DNA from 4 places in the Pectobacterium colocasium genome. Region 1 is predicted to be linked to each of the others. Evidence: predicted binding sites of a transcription regulator. Region 1 holds the regulator's gene; each other region holds the start of a gene.
The links. Region 1 encodes PurR, which represses purine synthesis genes. Its sites were predicted from a motif close to CANGCAAACGTTTGCNTG; they were not measured.

Region 2: a site for PurR is predicted at 3,244-3,261, ahead of carA (glutamine-hydrolyzing carbamoyl-phosphate synthase small subunit). Genes of this name have one in related genera too.
Region 3: a site for PurR is predicted at 3,296-3,313, ahead of purE (5-(carboxyamino)imidazole ribonucleotide mutase). Genes of this name have one in related genera too.
Region 4: a site for PurR is predicted at 3,346-3,363, ahead of purM (phosphoribosylformylglycinamidine cyclo-ligase). Genes of this name have one in related genera too.

What each region holds. Positions count from the first base shown of each region.
Region 1 covers NZ_CP084032.1:2,837,967-2,844,039, forward strand. Annotated here, with positions in the region: gene LCF41_RS12670 (C40 family peptidase) at 110-961, shown strand; gene cydH (cytochrome bd-I oxidase subunit CydH) at 1,065-1,154, opposite strand; gene purR (HTH-type transcriptional repressor PurR) at 1,532-2,557, shown strand; gene LCF41_RS12685 (class I SAM-dependent methyltransferase) at 2,759-3,628, shown strand; gene LCF41_RS12690 (riboflavin synthase subunit alpha) at 3,690-4,325, opposite strand; gene LCF41_RS12695 (MATE family efflux transporter) at 4,568-5,941, shown strand.
Region 2 covers NZ_CP084032.1:4,104,324-4,110,396, reverse strand. Annotated here, with positions in the region: gene lspA (signal peptidase II) at 1-474, shown strand, start outside; gene fkpB (FKBP-type peptidyl-prolyl cis-trans isomerase) at 474-947, shown strand; gene ispH (4-hydroxy-3-methylbut-2-enyl diphosphate reductase) at 928-1,878, shown strand; gene dapB (4-hydroxy-tetrahydrodipicolinate reductase) at 2,217-3,038, shown strand; gene carA (glutamine-hydrolyzing carbamoyl-phosphate synthase small subunit) at 3,484-4,632, shown strand; gene carB (carbamoyl-phosphate synthase large subunit) at 4,647-6,073, shown strand, end outside.
Region 3 covers NZ_CP084032.1:3,391,481-3,397,553, forward strand. Annotated here, with positions in the region: gene cysS (cysteine--tRNA ligase) at 1-806, opposite strand, end outside; gene LCF41_RS15400 (DoxX family protein) at 1,157-1,588, opposite strand; gene ppiB (peptidylprolyl isomerase B) at 2,011-2,505, shown strand; gene lpxH (UDP-2,3-diacylglucosamine diphosphatase) at 2,516-3,238, shown strand; gene purE (5-(carboxyamino)imidazole ribonucleotide mutase) at 3,429-3,938, shown strand; gene purK (5-(carboxyamino)imidazole ribonucleotide synthase) at 3,935-5,005, shown strand; gene LCF41_RS15425 (HAAAP family serine/threonine permease) at 5,538-6,073, shown strand, end outside.
Region 4 covers NZ_CP084032.1:1,344,778-1,350,850, reverse strand. Annotated here, with positions in the region: gene arsC (arsenate reductase (glutaredoxin)) at 1-51, shown strand, start outside; gene hda (DnaA inactivator Hda) at 130-837, opposite strand; gene uraA (uracil permease) at 937-2,226, opposite strand; gene upp (uracil phosphoribosyltransferase) at 2,496-3,122, opposite strand; gene purM (phosphoribosylformylglycinamidine cyclo-ligase) at 3,460-4,497, shown strand; gene purN (phosphoribosylglycinamide formyltransferase) at 4,497-5,135, shown strand; gene LCF41_RS05905 (ABC transporter substrate-binding protein) at 5,412-6,073, shown strand, end outside.

The sequences.
Region 1 (6,073 bases):
TTCACTATTCTGTATGAATAAAGCGACCATGCCCACTTTTTTATGCCGCCGTTTTCAGGAATACTGTGCGGATTGAGCGAGTTAAGGATTATGTTCGGTCACTTTTATTATGCGCTTGTTTATTACTCTTTTTATATTATTTTTCAGCAATCTGTCCCTGAACGTCGTTCAGGCTGCACCGCATACCCCGCATTCTGCGCCAAAGAAAAGCGCCGTTGAAGAAACCAATAAGAAAAGCCGTCAAACAAAGGGTAATGCGAAGTCACCGACACCGATCAAAAGCAAAAAACCAGAACCTACCGCGGTCAGCACGAAAACCAAACCTCGCAGCGTAAACAAATCAACAGAAAAAAAACCGTCACGGACGCAAAGCAGCACGCCCGCACTCGTGAAAAAGAATCTCAAAAAGCTGAAGCCTGAAGAAGAAAAGCAGACAACCGCACAGGCCAGAGTCAAAACCGGGCTGAAGAAAACGACGGTCAAGGGAAAAGCGGAGAAAAATCCGGCGCCTACAGAAAAAGGTATGGCGCTGAGCGCGGCGCATAAAAAGCGTTATCAACATGCCAAAACGACAGCAATGAATAAGTTGATGAGCCAAATAGGCAAGCCTTACCACTGGGGCGGCTCATCTCCTTTTACCGGATTCGACTGTAGCGGACTGGTCTATTACGCGTACAAAGACGTCGTTAAGATCCAGATTCCACGTACCGCCAATGAAATGTATCACCTGCGTGATGCCGCTCCGATTAAAAAGAGCGAGCTGGAAAGTGGCGATCTGGTCTTCTTCCGCATCAACAATCGCGGTGCCGCCGATCATGTCGGCGTTTATCTGGGAGAAGGGAAATTTATCCAGTCGCCGCGTACCGGTTCAGATATTCGTATCAGCAAACTGAGTGAAGATTATTGGCAGGAGCACTACGTTGGCGCGCGTCGCGTAGTAACGCCACAGACAATTCGTTGAGAAATGGATTCGGCATCGAAGAAGAAGAATGATTCAGACACGTTTTATGTAGCTGTAGCATAAACGTGTCTGAATACGGAAATCACACAGAGGCATCGTTCGGTTAGTTCAGCACCGCAACAAAACTGAACACAATGATCATCGCCAGTGCGCCAACCGTTGTCAGCAAAGACATCTTCAGATCTGTATCCATAAACCACTCCTTATTAACGAACAAATTTTATCTGAAAGAGGAAACCGCCCTTTACTGCGAACCCATCCAGGCGGTTAAAACCACAAACAATAGGGTTATTACGATTCTTTCATAATTTTAGTGAAAAATCTCGGACCAATGCATCACTAATAGTATAAATTAGCCCTTTCCCTTTCATGATAAATCGGACACAATCCGCTGTTTATGAAAGCGCTGCGTATCGGTCGAAAAACGTCAACCCAGATCCCTTCGGTATAACATTCGGCATTCTCCTTCTGAAATTCTGTTTTTTAGCTTAGAAGAAGAACTTTAAACGTAGGCAAACGATTAACAATATACTTACGTCTGTAACAGGTAAGTTCAGGAGTCATTTTTAGATGGCAACGATTAAAGATGTGGCAAAACGTGCTGGCGTTTCCACCACAACCGTATCGCACGTGATCAATAAAACACGTTTCGTCGCCGAAGAGACTAAGGCAGCCGTCAGGGCGGCAATCAAAGAATTGCACTATTCGCCCAGCGCCGTCGCACGCAGCCTCAAAGTTAACCACACTAAATCAATCGGTTTGCTGGCTACATCCAGCGAAGCCCCCTATTTCGCCGAGATCATCGAAGCCGTCGAAAACAGCTGCTATGCCAAAGGCTACACGCTGGTGCTGTGTAATTCGCATAACGACATCGGTAAACAGCGCGCTTATCTCTCCATGCTGGCGCAAAAACGTGTGGACGGCTTACTGGTGATGTGTGCCGAATATCCACCTGAGCTGCTGGCAATGCTGGAAGACTATCGCAGCATCCCGATGGTCGTGATGGACTGGGGCCAGATGCATAGCGACTTTACCGATACGATTATCGATAACGCCTTTGAAGGCGGTTATATGGCAGGCCGCTACCTGATCGAACGCGGCCATCGGGATATCGGCGCCATTCCCGGTATTCAAGAACGTAATACTGGCAGCGGGCGCTACCTCGGCTTTTTAAAAGCGCTGAAGGAAGCAGACATCACCGTACGCGAGGAATGGGTGGTTCAGGGCGATTTCGAGCCGGAATCCGGTTACAAAGCCATGCATCAGATTCTCGCGCAGAAACAACGACCAACGGCCGTATTCTGCGGTGGCGATATCATGGCGATGGGTGCCATCTGTGCGGCAGACGAACTGGGTCTGCGCGTGCCGCAGGATATTTCGGTGATCGGGTATGACAACGTGCGCCACGCGCGTTTCTTTACGCCGGCGCTGACCACCATTCATCAGCCGAAAGAGCGTCTTGGGCAGTCCGCCTTCGCGATGTTGCTGGATCGCATTACCAGTAAGCGGGAAGATGCACATGTCATTGAAGTCCATCCGACGTTAATTGAACGTCGTTCTGTGGCAGACGGCCCTTACCTCGACTATCGCCGCTAAGCGCGACGACACGATACAGACAACTTTCTTATTCCTGTCCGCTTCCCTCTCTGCTTCAGCCAATTTTCTTGTATGCTGGCTGAAGTAGTTCTAAATTTAATACCGCGTTTCATTTTCTCTGGTGACAGCCGATACGTCGGCTGCGATAAGTGCTGTCCAGGTATGTTTTACGATACTTTTACATAAAGTTAAGGAGACATGATGGGTTTACCTTATACAGAAGAATGGGATGACGATATCGCGCCCTGGTTCCACATCGTGCAGGACATGTTGGATGTCGCCGATATCACCATCAACGGCTCTCGCCCTTTTGACATCCGCGTGACCCATCCTGGTTTTTTTAAACGTGTTCTGCGCGAAGGATCGCTGGGGCTGGGAGAGAGCTATATGGAGGGCTGGTGGGAATGTGAACGACTGGATATATTTTCCCATCGCGTCCTGCGTGCAGGGCTGGAAACGAAGTTGCCCCGCCGTCTGCACGATCTTACGCGAGTCGCCCTCTCACGTGTCATGAATCCGCAATCCCGCAGACGCGCTCAGATTGTTGGCAAGGCACATTACGATTTAGGCAATGACCTCTTTACCCTGATGCTGGATCCTTACATGCAATACTCCTGTGCTTACTGGAAACAAGCACAGACGCTGGAACAGGCGCAGGAAGATAAACTCGCGATGATCTGCGAAAAGCTCCAGCTCAAATCGGGAATGACGCTGCTGGACATCGGTTGCGGCTGGGGCGGGCTTGCCGAATTCGCCGCACGCCACTACGGTGTGTCAGTTTATGGCGTCACCATTTCCAGAGAACAGCAGATGCTGGCACAACAGCGTTGTCAGAGTCTGAATGTCACGATTGATCTACAAGATTATCGCGATCTCGATCAGCAATTTGACCGCGTGGTGTCGGTAGGCATGTTTGAACACGTCGGACCGCGCAACTATGACCGCTTCCGCCGGATGTTCAGCTACTACCTGAACCTCTGTGCTGGAGCCTTCAGAGCAAGAACACTCCAGCTCTGGCAAGTGGTATTCAGTCTGGATGGGATCGAAGGAGGAGTACGTGTTTCACGCTAGCAGAAGAGAAAAAACCGGACGACGCTGTTCGTCCGGTTTACAGAATCAGGCAACGCAGAAATTACTCTTCTTTGCTCTGGTCGTTCGCCTGCTTGCTCGCCAACACACGCTCAACGGTATCCACTACGGCCTGGGTCTGCGGATCGATTTCAATATTGATGCGATTCCCCAGGCGTTTCTGCCCCAGCGTAGTCCGGTTCAACGTTTCGGGGATTAAATGCACGCAGAAGCGCCCACGAGTTACTTCCCCTACCGTCAGGCTGATGCCATCAATCCCGACAAAGCCTTTATGCAGCACGTATTTCATCAGCGCGTCATCTGCCAGACGGAACCAAATCTGATGGTTATTCTCTGAAACCTGAATCTTCACCACTTCCGCCGTACACATAATATGGCCCGACATGACGTGCCCGCCGATCTCGTCACCGAACTTCGCGGCACGCTCAATATTCACGACATCGCCTTCATGAATATCGCCCAGATTCGTTAATCGCAGCGTTTCTTTTATGAGATCGAAGCTGACACGATCGCCGTCAATAGCGGTTACCGTCAGGCAGCAGCCGTTGTGCGCCACCGAGGCACCAGGTACAAGTCCGGGCAGCAGGTCGGGCGGGAGTTGAACGACATGCGTACGGAAATTGGATTTTTCTTCAATCGACACCACCGGCGCGGTGCCCTGCACAATACCGGTAAACATACGGTTTGCCTCTTAAAAACAAAGAAATGATTTTGTGCAGTGTGCCCGATATTTCGCGGAAAACCAAACCGGAATACTGCACACCGCATGGTCATCGAAACCGTAGCGTAACAAAAAGAATATATTCTCTTCCATGCTGGTTTACTTTCGTTAAGTCGTTACAATGACTCTCTCTTTATCCCGATCTGTTTCTTATATCTAAATTATTTATTCCGCCGTCAAGTCATTCAAGGAAGGTATCCGTGCAACAGTATCTGACAGAAGCGCGTAAATTATCAGCGCTTGCTGTTCCTGTCATTATTGCGCAAGTGTCTCAAACATCGATGGGTGTCGTTGACACCGTCATGGCTGGTGCCTATAGCGCCACCGATATGGCCGCCGTTGCTGTAGGAACATCAATCTGGCTACCCGCCATTCTTTTTGGTCACGGTCTGCTGTTGGCGCTGACGCCCGTTGTCGCACAGCTCAACGGTTCCGGCCGACGCGATCGCATCTCGCATCAGGTGCGACAAGCTTTTTTCCTGGCCGCTATTATTTCTGTATTTACGATGCTGGTGCTGTATCAGGGGGAATATGCCATTAACCTGATGAGCGACGATTCACCAGAGCTGGCGGCAAAGGCCATTGGCTACCTGCATGCGCTGCTGTGGGGCGTACCTGGCTATCTGTTCTATCAGGTTTTGCGCTGCCAGTGTGAAGGGCTGTCCAAAACCTACCCCGGCATGATGATTGGGTTCATCGGGTTATTAATCAATATCCCGATCAACTATGTCTTTATCCACGGTAAATTTGGCATGCCCGAACTGGGCGGCGTAGGCTGCGGCGTCGCTACCGCATCGGTTTACTGGATCATGATGCTGTTGATGATGGCCTACACCCGACGCGCCTCCTGGCTACGCGACATCCGCCTGCATCGTCCAGCATTCCGCCCAGACGTTGCCGTACTCAAACGCCTCTTTGGTCTCGGTTTACCTATCGCGTTGGCGCTGCTTTTCGAGGTCACGCTGTTTGCCGTCGTGGCGCTGTTGGTGCTACCGCTGGGCGTCGTCGATGTGGCCGGTCACCAGATCGCGCTGAATTTCAGTTCGCTGATGTTCGTCCTTCCGCTGTCGGTTGGCGTCGCCACCACCATTCGCGTCGGACATCGGTTAGGGGAAGGTTCGGTCGATAACGCCCGCATTGCCGCGCATACTGGCATCATGGCCGGCGTGGCGCTAGCCAGCTGTACGGCCATTTTCACCACGCTGCTGCGTGAGCCTATTGCGCTGCTCTACAATCAGGATCCGTTGGTGGTGGCAATGGCGTCTCAGCTCATGCTGTTGGCGGCCGTTTATCAAATCTCCGATGCCGTTCAGGCTATCGGCAGTGGCGTATTGCGCGGCTATAAAGATACCCGGTCGATTTTCTATATTACGTTCACCGCGTACTGGGTGCTGGGTTTACCGAGCGGCTATATTCTGGCCTTGACGGATATCGTCGTACCGCGCATGGGGCCTGCGGGTTTCTGGTGTGGCTTCATTATTGGCCTGACGGCAGCGGCCGTGATGATGGTGACGCGGATTCGTTTTCTTCAGCACCAGCCTGTCGCACAGATTTTAGCGCGCGCGGCTCGCTAGATAACGTTTTATCCATTTTGAGTCGAAAAAAACGACACAATGGATACAACCCCAGCAATCGCGCTGGCAAGAGCACAAAATTGCATTTTTCCTCTTGCCAGTTTTCCCCTTGCTCGCTACTATTCGCCTCGC
Region 2 (6,073 bases), 1.3 Mb from region 1:
CTAGCGATACTGGTTTTAGTTATCGATCTTGGCAGCAAGCAGTGGATCCTTGCCCACTTTGCGCTGGGGGATACGGTGCCAGTAATGCCTTCTCTGAATCTGCATTACGCCCGTAACTACGGCGCAGCGTTCAGCTTCCTGGCGGATAAAGGCGGCTGGCAACGCTGGTTCTTTGCTGGTATCGCGATTGCTATCGTGGTGGCGCTGCTGGTGATGATGTATCGCGGTAGCGTCAAACACAGGCTGAATAACATTGCGTATTCGCTGATTATCGGCGGCGCATTGGGCAATCTGTTTGATCGGACATGGCATGGGTTTGTCGTCGATTTCATCGACTTCTATGTCGGTGACTGGCACTTTGCCACGTTTAACCTGGCCGATACCGCCATCTGTATTGGAGCAGCGCTCATCGTACTGGAAGGGTTTTTCAGTACGCATGATGATACTGATACCGTTAAGCAAAAGGGTCACTGATGTCCGAGACTGTGCAGCACAACAGCGCGCTGCTGGTGCATTTTATTCTCACGCTGGAGGATGGCTCCATTGCCGAGTCTACGCGTGAGCGCGGCAAACCAGCGCTGTTCCGCCTTGGCGATAGCAGCCTGTCTGATGCGCTGGAACAAAACCTGTTGGGATTGAAGCGTGGCGATAAACGCAAGTTTACGCTGCCGCCGGAGTCGGCCTTTGGGCCGACCAATCCGAACCTGATCCAATTCTTCCTGCGTCGTGATTTCGCTCAGACCGGTGTGCCGGATGTGGGCACCATCATGCTGTTCAGTGGTGTTGCCGGAAATGATATGCCGGGGATTATCCGTGATGTGACCGAGGAATCGGTCACTGTGGATTTCAATCACCCTCTATCCGGTCAGGCGATTACCTTCGATCTCGACGTGCTGGATATCGATCCCGTACAACAGGAGGTGTCCCATGCAGATCCTGCTGGCTAATCCACGCGGCTTTTGTGCCGGTGTCGATCGTGCTATCAGCATTGTGGAACGCGCGTTAGAGCTGTTTGGTACGCCGATCTACGTCCGTCATGAAGTGGTACATAACCGCTATGTGGTTAACGGATTGCGCGAACGTGGTGCCATTTTTATTGAGCAGATTGAAGACGTGCCGGACGGCGCGATTCTGATTTTCTCGGCACATGGCGTTTCGCAAGCGGTACGCAATGAAGCAAAAAGCCGTGACCTGACGGTATTCGATGCCACCTGTCCGCTGGTGACCAAAGTACATATGGAAGTGGCCAGAGCCAGTAAGAAAGGTGTAGAAGCGATTCTTATTGGGCATGCCGGACACCCTGAAGTTGAAGGGACGATGGGTCAGTACAGCAATGCGGATGGTGGCATGTATCTGGTGGAATCCCCCGAGGATGTCTGGCAGCTACAGGTAAAAGACGAAAGCAACCTGTGCTTTATGACGCAAACCACGCTTTCTGTTGATGATACCTATGCGGTGATTGATGCGTTACGTGAGCGTTTTCCGCAGATCGTCGGCCCGCGTAAAGATGATATCTGCTATGCCACGACCAATCGTCAGGAAGCCGTTCGCCATTTGTCGGATAAGGCGGATGTCGTGTTTGTTGTGGGGTCTAAAAATTCCTCAAACTCTAACCGTCTTGCTGAATTGGCACAGAGAGCGGGGAAAGCGGCTTATCTGATTGATTCAGCCGAAGATATCCAGGAGTCATGGGTAGAGGGCGCTTCGCATGTTGGGGTAACCGCAGGCGCATCCGCACCGGATATCCTGGTACAACAGGTGATTCAGCGCCTGAAAGCATTAGGCGGCAAGGTTGCCGTTGAAATGCAGGGGCGTGAAGAAAACATCGTCTTTGAAGTGCCGAAAGAGCTGCGTGTTGAAGTCAAACAGGTAGATTAACGCTGTTTCTGTGGTAGGGCTTCGGCCCTACCGCTGTTATCCCCCTCTGTTTTCTCTCCCCTGTATTCACTCATGGAAATGTTAATGCATAAAAATGAATTTTTATGCGTTATGTCATGTGGTTTATTTTTGACCTTCCCTGCATGTTTTCAAACGCCTCACGATGTTTCATCGCTTTCAGACGTGATTCTGCTATCAGTAGTGAGACAGTTTTGCTGATTTTCTGCGGCTTCAAACAGTATTTTCTAATCTGGTGGTAAATCCGCTGGCGATAGTGCGCGGTGCCCGTTAACCTGATGTTATTTTTATGTCGTCAGGATCAAAAAGAGAGAGACATTATGAAGGATTCATCCATCCGTATTGCGGTTGTAGGTGCGGGCGGCCGCATGGGGCGTCAGCTGATTCAGGCCATCGAGCAAATGGACGGCGTGGTATTGGGCGCGGCGCTGGAACGTTCTGGTTCGTCTCTGCTCGGCAGCGATGCTGGTGAACTCGCCGGGTTAGGTAAAAGCGGTATTACCGTGAATGAAAGCCTGGATGTCGTGCAGAATGATTTCGATATTTTGATCGATTTCACTCGCCCGGAAGGCACATTAGCGCATCTGGCCTTTTGCCGTCAGCACCGTAAGGGCATGATTATTGGGACAACCGGTTTTGATGACGCAGGGAAGGCGGCGATTAAGCAGGCTGCACAGGATATCGGGATTGTGTTTGCAGCGAACTTCAGCGTTGGCGTCAATGTCATGCTGAAGCTGCTGGAAAAAGCGGCGAAGGTCATGGGCGATTATACTGATATCGAAATCATTGAAGCACATCACCGGCACAAGGTGGATGCGCCGTCTGGCACCGCGCTGGCAATGGGCGAAGCGATTGCCGATGCGCTGGGGCGCGATCTGAAATCCTGTGCGGTGTATGCGCGTGAAGGTCATACCGGCGAACGCGATCCGAAAAGTATTGGTTTTGCGACCGTGCGGGCTGGCGATATTGTCGGTGAACATACGGCGATGTTTGCGGATATTGGCGAGCGTGTTGAGATTACCCATAAGGCATCCAGCCGTATGACGTTTGCCAATGGTGCAGTAAGAGCGGCTATCTGGATTAGTTCGAAAGAAAGTGGTCTTTTTGATATGAGAGATGTGCTTTCTCTGGATGATTTATAGTTTTTAATTATTTATAAATAATCATATCATACTGATAAGGGTGGTTATTTTAATGATCACCTTTATTTTCATTGGTTACGTTTTAATTTCTTCTCCTTACTTGTTTTTATTCGTATTTTGTTCGGTTTTTTAGCGGCAAGACGTCCCCTTTACTCCTGAAATGTCCTTTGCTGGTGATTTGTTATCCTTATTTTAACGATGTTGCCTCGCAACCGTTTACTTACCTAAGTTGATGTGGTTTTTTACGTCAGTGGGCAGCGATTTATTTCGGAAAGCATAAAAATAAGAGAAAAAAAGCGGTTTGGGTAGACAATCAGGAAGACCATCATTAAAATGCGCCCAATTTGCCAAAAATTGGCCTTACAGGTAGTTTTTGCATTGATTTAGTGGCTCGAATCTGAATTAATATGCAAATAACGTGATTGTTTATTCCTTGGAGGGTGTTTTGATTAAGTCAGCGCTATTGGTTCTGGAAGACGGAACCCAATTCCACGGTCGGGCCATTGGGGCAGAAGGGTCGGCAGTGGGGGAAGTGGTCTTCAATACGTCGATGACCGGTTATCAAGAAATCCTTACTGATCCTTCCTATTCCCGCCAGATTGTCACTCTCACTTATCCCCATATCGGTAATGTCGGCGCCAATGCCAACGATGAAGAATCTCCCTCTGTACAGGCTCAAGGTCTGGTTATTCGCGATTTACCTCTGATTGCCAGCAACTACCGTAGTGAAGAAAGCCTGTCTGAATACCTCAAGCGCAACAACATCGTCGCCATTGCTGATATTGATACCCGTAAACTGACTCGTCTGCTGCGTGAAAAAGGCGCACAGAATGGCTGCATCATCGCGGGCGATGCGCCTGATGCCACTGTCGCGTTGGAGAAAGCGAAAGCCTTCCCTGGGTTGAAGGGAATGGATCTGGCAAAAGAAGTAACGACGGCAGAAAGCTACAGCTGGTTACAGGGAAGCTGGACGCTGGAAGGTGAATTGCCTGCGGCGAAAAACGAAAGCGAACTGCCTTACCACGTTGTGGCGTATGACTACGGTGTGAAACGCAACATTTTGCGTATGCTGGTGGATCGCGGCTGCCGTCTGACGGTGGTTCCGGCGCAGACACCGGCTGAAGATGTGCTGAAGTTGAATCCAGACGGTATTTTCCTTTCTAACGGCCCGGGCGACCCTGAGCCGTGTGACTACGCAATTCGCGCGATCAAAACCTTTCTGGAAACGGATATTCCGGTATTCGGTATCTGCCTGGGTCACCAACTGCTGGCGCTGGCGAGCGGTGCGAAGACCATCAAAATGAAGCTGGGTCACCACGGCGGCAACCATCCGGTAAAAGATCTGGATAACAACTGCGTGATGATTACCGCGCAGAACCACGGCTTTGCGGTGGATGAAGATAATCTGCCTGACACGCTGCGCGTCACGCACAAATCCCTGTTTGACCACACGGTTCAGGGGATTCACCGCACGGATAAGCCAGCGTTCAGCTTCCAGGGGCACCCAGAAGCGAGCCCAGGCCCGCATGATGCTGCGCCGCTGTTCGACCACTTTATTGACTTGATTCAGACTTACCGTTCTTCCGCTAAATAATCAGGAGCGAGACAATGCCAAAACGTACAGATATTAAAAGCATCCTGATTCTGGGCGCCGGCCCGATTGTTATCGGCCAGGCGTGTGAGTTTGACTACTCGGGTGCACAAGCCTGTAAAGCGCTGCGTGAAGAGGGCTACCGCGTTATTCTGGTGAACTCGAACCCGGCAACCATCATGACTGACCCGGAAATGGCCGATGCGACCTACATCGAGCCGATTAACTGGGAAGTGGTGCGTAAAATCATTGAAAAAGAGCGTCCAGACGCGGTGCTGCCAACGATGGGCGGCCAGACCGCGCTGAACTGTGCGCTGGAGCTGGAACGTCAGGGCGTGCTGGCCGAGTTCGGCGTCACCATGATTGGTGCAACGGCGGATGCCATTGATAAAGCAGAAGATCGCCGCCGTTTTGACGTCGCGATGAAAAAGATTGGTCTGGACACCGCGCGTTCCGGTATTGCGCACACGATGGAAGAAGCACTAGCCGTGGCGGCTGATGTGGGCTTCCCGTGCATCATCCGTCCTTCCTTCACGATGGGCGGCACTGGTGGCGGTATCGCGTACAACCGCGAAGAGTTTGAAGAGATCTGCGAACGCGGGCTGGATCTTTCGCCAACCAAAGAGCTGCTGATTGATGAATCGCTGATCGGTTGGAAAGAGTACGAGATGGAAGTGGTGCGTGATAAGAACGACAACTGCATCATCGTCTGCTCCATCGAAAACTTCGATGCGATGGGGATCCACACCGGAGACTCCATCACCGTCGCGCCTGCACAAACGCTGACCGATAAAGAATATCAAATCATGCGTAACGCCTCGATGGCGGTACTGCGTGAAATCGGCGTAGAAACTGGTGGTTCTAACGTCCAGTTCTCGGTGAACCCGAAAACCGGTCGTCTGATTGTTATCGAAATGAACCCGCGCGTATCGCGTTCTTCCGCACTGGCTTCTAAAGCGACGGGCTTCCCGATTGCAAAAATCGCAGCCAAGCTGGCGGTGGGCTACACGCTTGATGAACTGATGAACGATATCACCGGTGGCCGTACCCCAGCGTCCTTCGAACCGGCTATCGACTACGTTGTCACCAAGATCCCACGTTTCAACTTCGAAAAATTCGCCGGTGCCAACGACCGTTTGACCACGCAGATGAAATCTGTGGGTGAAGTGATGGCGATTGGTCGCACACAGCAGGAATCCCTGCAAAAAGCGCTGCGTGGGCTGGAAGTGGGGGCAACGGGCTTCGATCCGAAAGTGGATTTAGACGACCCAGAAGCGCTGACCAAAATTCGCCGCGAGCTGAAAGATGCGGGTGCCGAGCGTATCTGGTACATCGCCGATGCCTTCCGTGCAGGGATGTCGGTCGATGGTGTCTTTAACCTGACTAACGTCGATCGCTGGTTCCTGGTGCAAATTGAAGAGCTGGTACGTCTGGAAGAGCAAGT
Region 3 (6,073 bases), 550 kb from region 1:
TTTGACATCTTCTCGCGATCAACCATCACCATGCCGGAGTGCATCCAGTAATTCACATACGAACCGTCGTGTGCACAGCTGGACTGCGCGATCTCGTTTTCGTGGTGCGGGAACATCAAATCTGAACCGCCACCGTGAATATCAAAATGCGTGCCCAGCTGTTTGCAGTTCATGGCAGAACATTCGATATGCCAGCCAGGGCGCCCTTCTCCCCACGGAGAAGACCAGTGCGGTTCACCCGGCTTGGACATTTTCCACAGCACGAAGTCCATCGGATTGCGCTTCACTTCGGTAATTTCAACGCGTGCGCCAGCCTGCAATTGTTCCAGATCCTGACGAGACAACACACCGTAGCCCGGCGCGGTATCAACGGAGAACATCACATCGCCATTACTCGCAACATAAGCGTGGCGACGGGCAATCAGCGTTTCTACCATCTCGATGATATCGGCAATGTGGTGCGTCGCACGCGGCTCGGCATCCGGGCGCAGAATATTCAACGCATCAAAATCGGCGTGCATCTCTGCAATCATGCGGGTCGTCAGTTGGTCGCTGGTTTCCCCATTTTCGGCCGCACGTTTGATAATTTTGTCGTCAATATCGGTGACATTACGCACATATTTCAGTGAATATCCCAGATACCGTAAATACCGCGCCACCACATCAAACGCCACGAAAGTACGCCCGTGACCGATATGACACAGGTCATAAACGGTGATGCCACACACATACATTCCCACCTGACCGGCGTGGATGGGTTTAAATTCCTCTTTTTGGCGACTCAGCGTATTAAAAATCTTTAGCATCAGGGCGTTCCAGTGTTTTTATAAAAAATGGTTTTCACAAAAAAATGGTTTTCAAAGAAATGGTTTGCACAACCGCACAACGTTCAAAAGGCATCGTGTTAAAAAACATAGCACTCAAAAACGTAGCATACACACGATAGGTCAATCACAGCCGCCGTTAGCGTCAGTAACATCAATGCATTCAGGGTTGATACCCAACGGCGTATTGAAACCTGAACCCTACTGTATTGCAAGGTGAATAAGAAGAGGGAATCGGCGAGAAAGGATAAAAATGAAATGACCCGGATTTTCCGGGTCATTTCACACCATTAGTTGCTACTGACAAAAAAGAATCCGCCGACAGCAAACCATTAACGCCAGCGCGGATTCGACATCACAGAGTATTTACCGCTACCGAGCAGAGCAATGGCGATGCCCGCAAAGAAGAACACAGCCGCCCCTTCAACCGCCCACGCACCGGTTTTTTCCAGAGACAAGAAATCGCCGGAATGAACGAGCAACGCAGCAACGACCATTGTGAAAGAAAAAATCAGCGCCGCAGGACGAGTCAGAATACCGAGAATCATCATGATAGGGATAATGATTTCCCCGATATAAACCCCGTAACCGACAAAAGCAGGGATACCAGCATTGGTCAGCATACCTTCAATGAAACCAATGCCGCCATGTAGTTTATGCCAGCCATGAAACAGCATCAACACGCTGAAAGATACGCGCAAAAACAGTTTGCCAAAGTCCGGTTTGTCTAATAAACGGTTAACACCATCCAGAATACCCAGCATAGTTCACCTATCTCTTTAGAGTTATGTAGGAAGAATAAGAATTACTCTCAGATTAATCTGAGCCACAAAAAAAGAACACGTTGATTACGCAAAACATTGATCTGGGGCAATAAAAATTTCATTCAAATTAATTAACTATAATTACGAAAATTGATCAATTTATTTGTTTTTAAAAGTCTCTCTTACCTGATTAACGCCTTAATTGCGCACTGTTCTGCCGTGCACTCGTGATCTAACGCCTACCAAAATCAGAGTAGTGAACCTTTTTATACGATTTTCTCATCCAGCTAACCGCCAACCGCTGCGCGGTAAAACGTGAACTGCTGACTCAATCGACCAGTTATGCTATAACAGCGCTCTTGTTGTTCACCGCCTTTTGTGAACAACACTCTTATCACTAAGGCTATCTAGGGTTCATTATTATGATTACGCTTCATACCAATCACGGCGATATCGTTATTAATACGTTTGCAGACAAGGCGCCGGTTACCGTAGAAAACTTCCTGAACTACTGCCGCAGCGGTTTTTATGACAACACGATCTTCCACCGTGTGATTAATGGTTTCATGATCCAGGGCGGCGGCTTCGCTCCCGGTATGGATCAAAAAGAAACCAACGCGACAATCAAAAATGAAGCCAATAACGGCCTGAAAAACGCGCGTGGCACGCTGGCAATGGCTCGTACCAACGATCCACACTCTGCCACTGCCCAGTTCTTTATCAACGTTGTTGACAACGACTTCCTGAACTTCCGTTCAGAGCGTGCTGATGGCTGGGGCTACTGCGTTTTCGCTGAAGTCACTGAAGGCATGGACGTCGTTGATAAAATCAAAGGCGTAGCCACCGGCCGCAGCGGCATGCACCAGGACGTACCGAAAGAAGACGTGGTGATTACCCACGTAACGGTCAGCGAATAATTCGACTTGCATGGCAACGCTGTTCATTGCCGATCTGCATTTAAGTCTTCATGAACCGGCGATTACCGCCGGTTTTCTGCGTTTTTTATGCCATGATGCGATTCATGCCGATGCGCTGTATATTCTTGGCGATCTGTTCGATGCCTGGATTGGTGACGACGATCCCCAGCCGCTGCATGCGACCATTGCTGCGGAACTCTATGCCTTACATCAGCGCGGTATTCCCTGCTATTTCGTACACGGTAACCGTGATTTCCTGATCGGTAAGCGTTTTGCCAGACAAAGCGGAATGACGCTGCTACCAACGGAAACCGTGCTCGACCTCTACGGCCAGAAGATCCTTATTCTGCATGGCGATACGCTGTGTACCGACGATCATCACTACCAACAATTCCGTCGCCGGGTCCACAACCCGTTCATTCAGCGACTCTTCCTGCTATTACCTTTGTCATTACGCGTGAAAATCGCGGCGAAGATGCGGGCGACCAGCCAGCAGGAAAACCAGAAAAAATCGCAGCAGATTATGGATGTCAATCACGACGCCGTGCTTGAACGCCTACGGCATTATCAGGTGAAGACGATGATCCACGGCCACACCCACCGTCCTGCCATTCATCAGGTCGATCTTGGTGAGTCTGATGGCCGCCGCGCGGTTCTGGGAGCCTGGCATGAAGAAGGGTCGATGATTAAGGTCACGCCACAAAATATCGAACTGATTTCCTTCCCATTTTAATGCGTTTCCAGCCATTGACTTAACAGTCTCTCACCTTATTCCCCCAGCATTTCCGCATACGCAACCGTTTTCCTCGCCATAATGGCGTGATATGCTCTACGCCCTCAACGCCAGACCCTCCCTGTCTGGCCGACGCGAACGCGTCACGAACACGTACAATTATAGGTACAACTACAGGAGCGTTACAGGCATGTCATCCAACGTTGCCCCGGCTAAAATTGCCATCGTCATGGGTTCAAAGAGTGACTGGGCCACCATGCAGTTTGCTGCGGAAATCCTCACCACGCTGAACATTCCTTTTCATACCGAAGTCGTTTCCGCACACCGGACGCCAGACAAGCTGTTCAGCTTTGCAGAACAAGCGGTACAGAATGGTTTTGATGTGATTATCGCAGGCGCAGGCGGCGCGGCGCACCTGCCGGGTATGCTGGCAGCGAAAACGCTGGTTCCCGTGCTTGGCGTACCGGTACAAAGCTCAACGCTGAGCGGTGTAGACAGCCTGTATTCTATCGTCCAAATGCCTCGTGGTATTCCGGTTGGCACGTTGGCCATTGGCAAAGCGGGCGCTGCAAATGCGGCGCTGCTGGCCGCACAAATTCTCGCCCTGCACGATCGTGGCATCGCCATCCGACTAGCCGACTGGCGTCAGGCGCAAACCGATGACGTGCTCTCTCATCCCGATCCGCGGGAGGAGGCATGAAACCGGTCTGCGTATTAGGCAATGGTCAGTTGGGCAGAATGCTGCGTCAGGCTGGCGAACCGTTAGGGATCGCCGTTTATCCCGTGGGGCTGGATGCTGAGCCGGAATCGGTGCCGTTTCATAACAGCGTGATTACCGCCGAGATTGAGCGTTGGCCGGAAACCGCCCTCACTCGTGAGTTGGCCGAACACACGGCGTTTGTGAACCGTGATATTTTCCCCCGTCTGGCCGATCGCCTGACGCAAAAGCAACTGCTGGACTCACTGAATCTGGCAACCGCCCCCTGGCAATTGCTGGCCAGTGCCGATGAATGGCCACACGTCTTCGCCTCATTAGGTGAATTGGCTATCGTTAAACGCCGCGTTGGTGGTTACGACGGTCGCGGACAGTGGCGCTTGCGCGACGGCGAACAACAGACGCTGCCCGCTGACTGCTACGGCGAATGCATTGTTGAGCAAGGCATTAATTTTTCCGGCGAAGTCTCGCTGGTTGGCACGCGCAATACGCACGGTAAATGCGTGTTCTATCCGCTCACCCACAACCTGCATCAGGATGGCATTCTGCGCACCAGCGTCGCCTTCCCTCAGCCCGATCCACAGTTGCAACAGCAGGCCGAGCAGATGTTGTCCGCCATTATGAATGCGCTGGGCTATGTAGGCGTGATGGCGATGGAATGCTTTATCGTCGGCGATCGCCTGCTTATTAACGAGCTGGCTCCACGCGTGCACAATAGCGGACACTGGACGCAAAATGGTGCGTCAATCAGCCAGTTTGAGCTGCATCTGCGCGCCATTCTGGATCTGCCGCTGCCGGTACCGGTTGTCGAAACACCGTCGGTGATGGTCAACCTGATCGGCACTGACGTAAATATCGACTGGCTGACACTGCCGTTGGTACATCTGCACTGGTATGAGAAAGCCGTTCGCCCTGGTCGCAAAGTGGGACATCTCAACCTATCGTCGTCGAACGCCGCACAGTTAAGACGCTCGCTGCAATCGCTGGCCCCTCTCTTACCAGAGGAATACCACAGCGGTCTGGCGTGGGCAGAAGAAAAACTCACCGCCTGACGGCCAGGCAACCGTTATCCGGCAGGTTACAGCCTGTCGGATAACCGCCTCGTCTGTTAATCGTCCACGGTGAATAACAACACGATTCGATGCGTGCGCAGGAAGCACACTTGCGATACCGTCTCGTCAAACAGAGAAAAACCATCATTGCGCGTGACATCAGAAAAATTGCGTTTATTATTTCAGCTACCCTTTATTTTATTTATTGCTCATTTTTTATCACCCAGCAATTAAATAAAGTATCAATAACGAGCCGTTAAAAATATTTAAAATAAAGTATCAGGATTGATATTTTAATTTCCGCGGAAATTTATTAAAATATTTCCCGTCAATTCATTTATGTGATCGCCTCAATATTATTCGCTGACCACCACGATATAGAATGCCGCCACAAAACAGTATTGACCTGTTGACATAATTAGCAATATGTCTTGTTCGTTTTTCAAACTCTGTAACGGCAAGTTGCCGGTACTGTAATTTTTATACCCCAGTACGACGGGTATTAATGTGTTCACCGAGGAGAAACCAGTAAATGAGCACAATTCAAGATAGCAGCCAGGTGTTAGAACAGGCTTCAGGATGGCGTAAAAGCGATACCGTCTGGATGCTGGGTCTCTACGGCACAGCCATCGGCGCTGGTGTGTTATTCTTACCTATCAACGCAGGTATTGGCGGTTTAATTCCGTTAATTACCATGGCGCTGATTGCTTTTCCGATGACATATTATTCTCACCGTGCTTTATGCCGTTTTGTATTATCTGGCAAAAAAGGTGGCGAAGATATTACCGAAGTTGTTGAAGAACATTTCGGTGTTGGTGCAGGTAAATTAATCACTTTGCTTTATTTTTTCGCTATTTATCCAATCCTATTAGTTTATAGCGTCGCCATTACCAATACGGTAGATAGCTTTATTACTCACCAATTACATCTGCCTTCTCCACCGCGTGCCGTGCTGTCATTAATATTGATTCTCGGGCTAATGTTTATTGTTCGCTTCGGTGAAGCAATGATCGTTAAGGCAATGAGCATTCTGGTTTATCCTTTTGTTGCCGTGCTGATGTTGCTGGC
Region 4 (6,073 bases), 1.5 Mb from region 1:
GCGCGTATCGGCCGTCCGCCGGAACAGGTGCTGGAGATTCTGTCGTTGTAAAAAATGGCTGTCAGAGAATAGCGATAAACGAGAGGCGTGAACGATCCTCAACGGCGATCTTTTAACAACGATCGTTAACTACAGACCGAGGATCTCTTTCACAAAAGGTATGGTCAGCTTGCGCTGTGCAGTGATGGAAGCATGGTCGAGCTGATCGAGTGTCATAAACAACGTCCGCATTTCTCTATCCAGACGCTTAAGTAGAAAACGGCTCACGTCTTCCGGCAATTCAAACCCGCGCAGTCTGGCACGCAGCTGTAGCGCTTCCCCTTTCTCATCATCCGACAGCGGCTGTAGCTTGTAGATTTGTCCCCAATCGAGGCGGGAAGCCAGATCGGGCAGACGTAAATTCAGCTGCCGTGGCGGACGATCGCCAGTAATCAACAGCCGGGCACGTCCTGTTTCCTGAATGCGGTTATACAGATTAAACACGGCCATTTCCCACTCTTCATCACCCGCAATCGATTCAATATTATCGATACACACCAGCGCCAGTTGTTCCATGCCTTCCAGCACGTCCGGCACAAAGTAGGCGCGTTTATCTAACGGCACATAGCCCACCGCGCGTTCCTGACGCGACAGCTCAGCGCAGGCAGCATGCAGCAGATGGCTGCGTCCGCCCCCTTCGCGTGACCAGAAATAGATGTAGCTGCCATGCTCCTGATGCAAAGCATTATTGATGGCGGCAAGAAGAGACGCGTTTTCACCCGGATAGAAACTGGCAAAGGTTTCGTCATCGGGTAAGTAGAGTGGCAATGAAAGCTGTGCCGGCGTGTTCAGAATCACCTCAAGCAAAACGGGCAGGAAATCGGATCGAGTTTATCACAGAAACCAAGCCCTGTTGAGGACGCGATATGCACGGCCTCAACAGGGAAACTGACGCGGTTATGGACGAGCGTCGTTCTCTTCCGGCGCATCGAGGATCTCTTCCTCTTTGCGGAACAGGCTAATGACCTTAAATACCAGGCTCATCCCGATACCGACAACGGTCGCCAGCGCCATGCCTTTCAGCTCGGTTGCACCCAAATGCACTTTCGCACCGCTGACGCCGATGATCAGAATCACGGAAGTCAGGATCAAGTTTTGCGCTTTGTTGTAATCCACTTTGGATTCAATCAGCACACGAATACCAGACGCCCCGATTACGCCGTACAGCAGCAGCGATACGCCGCCCATGACGGGAACGGGTACAGCCTGAATCGCCGCCGCCAGTTTACCCACGCAGGAGAGCAGAATCGCGAGGATCGCCGCACCGCCGATCACCCAGGTGCTGTACACTTTGGTAATCGCCAGCACGCCGATATTTTCGCCGTAGGTTGTGTTCGGCGTGGAGCCAAAGAAGCCGGACAGCACGGTAGAAATGCCGTTGGCGAACATGGAGCGGTGCAGCCCCGGTTCACGCATCAAATCTTTCTTCACGATATTCGCCGTCACCACCAGATGGCCGACGTGTTCTGCAATCACCACCAACGCCGCAGGCAGAATCGCCAGAATGGCAAACCACTCAAAACGCGGCGTATAGAATGTCGGCATCGCGAACCAGTGAGCTTCACGAATCGGAGTCAAGTCCACCACGCCCAGCGCGAACGACAGCGCATAGCCTGCCAGCACCCCAATCAGAATTGGAATGATTGCCAGGAAACCACGAAACAGCACCGATCCCAGAATGGTGATCGCCAGTGTCGCCAGTGAAATCGTCACCGCAGTGGAATCGACAGAAGCGCCATCGGCAGGCAGTAACCCTGCCATTCCCGCCGCCACACCGGCCAGTTCAAGGCCGATAACCGCGACGATCGCTCCCATCGCCGCAGGCGGGAACAACACATTCAACCAGCCAGTCCCCGCTTTCTTAACAATCAGCGCCACCAGACAAAACAGCACGCCGCACATAATGAAGCCGCCCAGCGCGACTTCATATCCCAGTGGTAATAGCAGTAAAACCGGAGAAATAAACGCGAAGCTCGATCCCAGATAGGCCGGGATTTTTCCCTTACAAATGAATAAATACAGCAGCGTACCGACACCGTTGAATAACAGTACGGTGGCCGGATTAATCTTGAACAGAATGGGTACCAGAACGGTAGCGCCAAACATCGCAAACAGATGCTGGAAACTCAACGGGATGGTTTGTAACAAGGGTGGTCGTTCACTTACCCCGATGGCGCGACGAGTCATCTTCAATATCCTCTGTAGTGTTGTTATGTCGTGTTGTTATGTCGTGTTGTTATGTCGTGTTGTTATCTAGTATTGCTATTTATGTGTGCAGGTATACCGCACTTCTTATTTACAGCCAGACTTACCCCGCCCCACCGTGGTGAAGCAGGATGATGTTGACTGCTGATGTAATAAAAAAACCGACTATGGCCTAACACAGGCAGTGGCGAACCATAGGAAATACTTAGGTTCCCGCCAAAAAAAAGCCGACTAATAAGTCGGCTTACCTGTTATTTCGTACCAAATATTTTATCGCCCGCATCGCCCAGGCCCGGCATGATGTAACCCTGCTCGTTGAGGCCTTTATCGATAGATGCCGTGTAAAGCTCAATATCCGGGTGGGCTTTTTCCAGTGCGGCAATCCCTTCTGGCGCCGCGACCAGCACCAACACCTTAATGCTGTGACAGCCTGCTTTTTTCAGCAGATCGATCGTCGCGATCATTGAGCCGCCGGTCGCCAGCATGGGGTCAACCACCAGCGCCATGCGTTCTTCGATGTTGGACACCAGCTTCTGGAAATAAGGAACAGGCTCCAGCGTTTCTTCATCACGGTAGATGCCGACAACGCTGATACGCGCGCTAGGGACATTTTCCAGCACGCCTTCCATCATCCCCAACCCTGCACGCAGAATAGGTACGACGGTAATTTTCTTGCCTTTGATCTGATCGACTTCAACCGGACCGCACCAGCCATCAATGGTGACCTTCTCAGTGACCAGAGCGGCGGTGGCTTCATAAGTCAGTAAACTTCCCACTTCGGAAGCCAGCTCACGAAAACGCTTCGTGCTAATATCGTTCTCTCGCATCAAACCCAGTTTGTGTTTGACGAGTGGGTGTTTCACCTCGACGATCTTCATCTTTATCTCCCCATCGGCTAGTGGACGGACAAAAACGCCAAGCGCGTTTTTAAACACCGCTTGCGGCGGCCCGCAGGGCGGCGGGCACAAGAGCCCGTCGTAAAAAAAATCGCGGGATTATACCGCCTTTTTTGCTTAGCGCCATACGATTAAGCCTGATCCAGATCAACCGAGAAGAGAAATTGTTGCCGTTAACGAAAAATAGCCCGCCGATGACTCATCACTCGCAAACGATTGCCTACACTGTTAGAATTAGCGCGCATTATTTTTACCACAGTATGTTTTCTCAATACCGTGTTTTCTGAATACGACCCGTAACCTTCGTGGGGACTCAGCAGTGACCGACAAAACCTCTCTCAGTTATAAAGACGCAGGCGTGGATATCGATGCAGGTAATGCATTGGTCGACCGTATCAAAGGTGTAGTGAAACAGACTCGTCGCCCGGAAGTTATGGGTGGATTGGGTGGTTTCGGTGCCTTGTGCGCCTTACCGCAAAAATACCGCGAACCGATTCTGGTTTCCGGCACTGACGGAGTCGGCACCAAACTGCGCCTGGCGATGGATCTGAAACGCCACGATACCATTGGTATCGATCTGGTTGCGATGTGCGTGAACGATCTGGTGGTTCAGGGCGCAGAGCCGCTGTTCTTCCTCGACTATTACGCTACAGGCAAACTGGATGTTGATACGGCTGCCAGCGTGATTACTGGTATCGCAGAAGGCTGTAAACAATCAGGCTGTGCGCTGGTTGGTGGCGAAACCGCAGAAATGCCGGGCATGTACCACGGCGAAGACTACGACGTAGCTGGCTTCTGCGTCGGTGTGGTAGAAAAATCAGAAATCATCGACGGCAGCAAAGTCCAGAACGGTGATGTGCTGGTTGCCCTCGCGTCCAGCGGCCCCCACTCAAACGGCTATTCTCTGGTACGCAAGGTGCTTGAAGTCAGCAAAACCGATCCAGAGCAGTTCGAGCTGGAAGGCAAACCGCTGGCCGACCACCTGCTGGCACCGACCAAAATCTACGTGAAATCCATCCTGTCCCTGATTGAGAAAGTGGACGTTCATGCGATTTCTCACCTGACCGGCGGCGGCTTCTGGGAAAATATCCCACGCGTTCTGCCAGAAGGTATGCAGGCAACTATCGACGAATCCAGCTGGCAATGGCCTGCGGTTTTCAACTGGCTGCAACAGGCTGGGAATGTCAGCCGCCATGAAATGTATCGTACTTTTAACTGCGGTGTTGGTATGATCATCGCACTGCCAGCCGAACAGGCAGACGAGGCCGTTGCATTACTCAACAGCAGCGGCGAAAACGCATGGAAAATCGGCGTCATTACTCAAACCGATGCCGGAGACGCAGTGGTTATTAACTGATGAAAAACATCGTTGTGCTGATTTCAGGTCATGGAAGCAACTTGCAGGCGTTGATTGACGCCAGTAAGAACGGACGTCTCAAAGGAAAGATCGCCGCCGTATTCAGTAATAATGCGGAGGCCTACGGGTTAGAACGCGCACAGAATGCGGATATTCCGACGTTCGTCCTGAACCCTGAAGATTTTGCCGATCGCGCTGCATTTGATGCCGCGCTGGCAAATGAAATTGAGCAACATGAGCCGGCGCTGGTGATCTTAGCGGGTTACATGCGGATTCTTAGCCCGGAATTTGTTGCTCAGTTTGCAGGCAAAATGCTGAACATTCACCCTTCTCTGCTACCTAAGTATCCCGGCCTGCATACGCACCGCAAGGCGCTGGAAAATGGCGATCGGGAACACGGGACTTCCGTACATTTTGTCACCGATGAATTGGATGGCGGTCCACTGATTCTGCAAGCGAAGGTGCCAGTATTTAGTGATGACACCGAAGAAAGCCTGAGCGAGCGCGTGAAAACGCACGAGCACACAATTTATCCGATGGTCATTAACTGGTTCCTGAATGGCAGACTGGTGATGCGGGATAATGAAGCCTGGCTGGACAGCGTGCGTATTCCCCCACAGGGCTACGCTGCCGAGTAATTCTGTCTGCTCATTTCAGTAAGGCTCCCACTACGGAGCCTTACTTCCCCCCCCTCTCACCTCTTCTTATCCGCCTCTTTCTTTCCGTATCCACGTCAGGCACCGCTGTTCCCCTCTCTCTACGCTTTAAATATTTACTAATCTTTACGAAGAAACCACTAACTCTCAGATAAAAAACAACATTTCTATCAGCCGTCATTACACGTACTTTTCATCGGTTGAAAACGAAAATGACAATGATTATCTTTCCCCATCCTAAATTCTGTGAACTCCATCATGCGTATTGCCCTACTGCTTTGCCTGCTTTTTCTCAGCCCGCTTTTGCAGGCAAAAACCGTCACTGATATTTTGGGTCGACAGGTAGAGATCCCAGACAGCCCCCAGCGCATCATTCTGGGCGAGAGTCGCATGCTGTATACGCTGGCGCTGCTTCAACCGGATAACCCGGCAAAGCATGTCGTCGGCTGGCCGGGCGATATGGCGCGCTACGATGCGCAAAGCTGGTCACGCTATACCGAAAAATTCCCGCAGCTCACCCAGATCCCACAGTTAGGCAACGGCAGCCTGCAAGCGATGAACGCAGAGATGCTGCTGCCGCTAAAACCCGATCTGGTCATTCTGCCCCGTCTGGCAAAAAACGCAGCCAATGAAGATCTCCTGCAACAAACGCTGACTCGTGCAGGGATCCCGTTTATTTATGTCGATCTGCGTATCGATCTGCTTAACAACACGTTGCCCAGTATTCGTTTGCTTGGCGAGGTGCTGGATCAGGCCCAGCGCGCGACCGCCTTCAGCAATTTCTATCAGCAGCATATGGACGTGGTGCGCCAGCGTATCGCGCACTATCACGGTAAAAAACCGACGGTCATGCTGCATTTGCATCTGGGCAGACGAGACACCTGCTGTACCACGGCGGTCGGCGGCAGCCTTGGCGACCT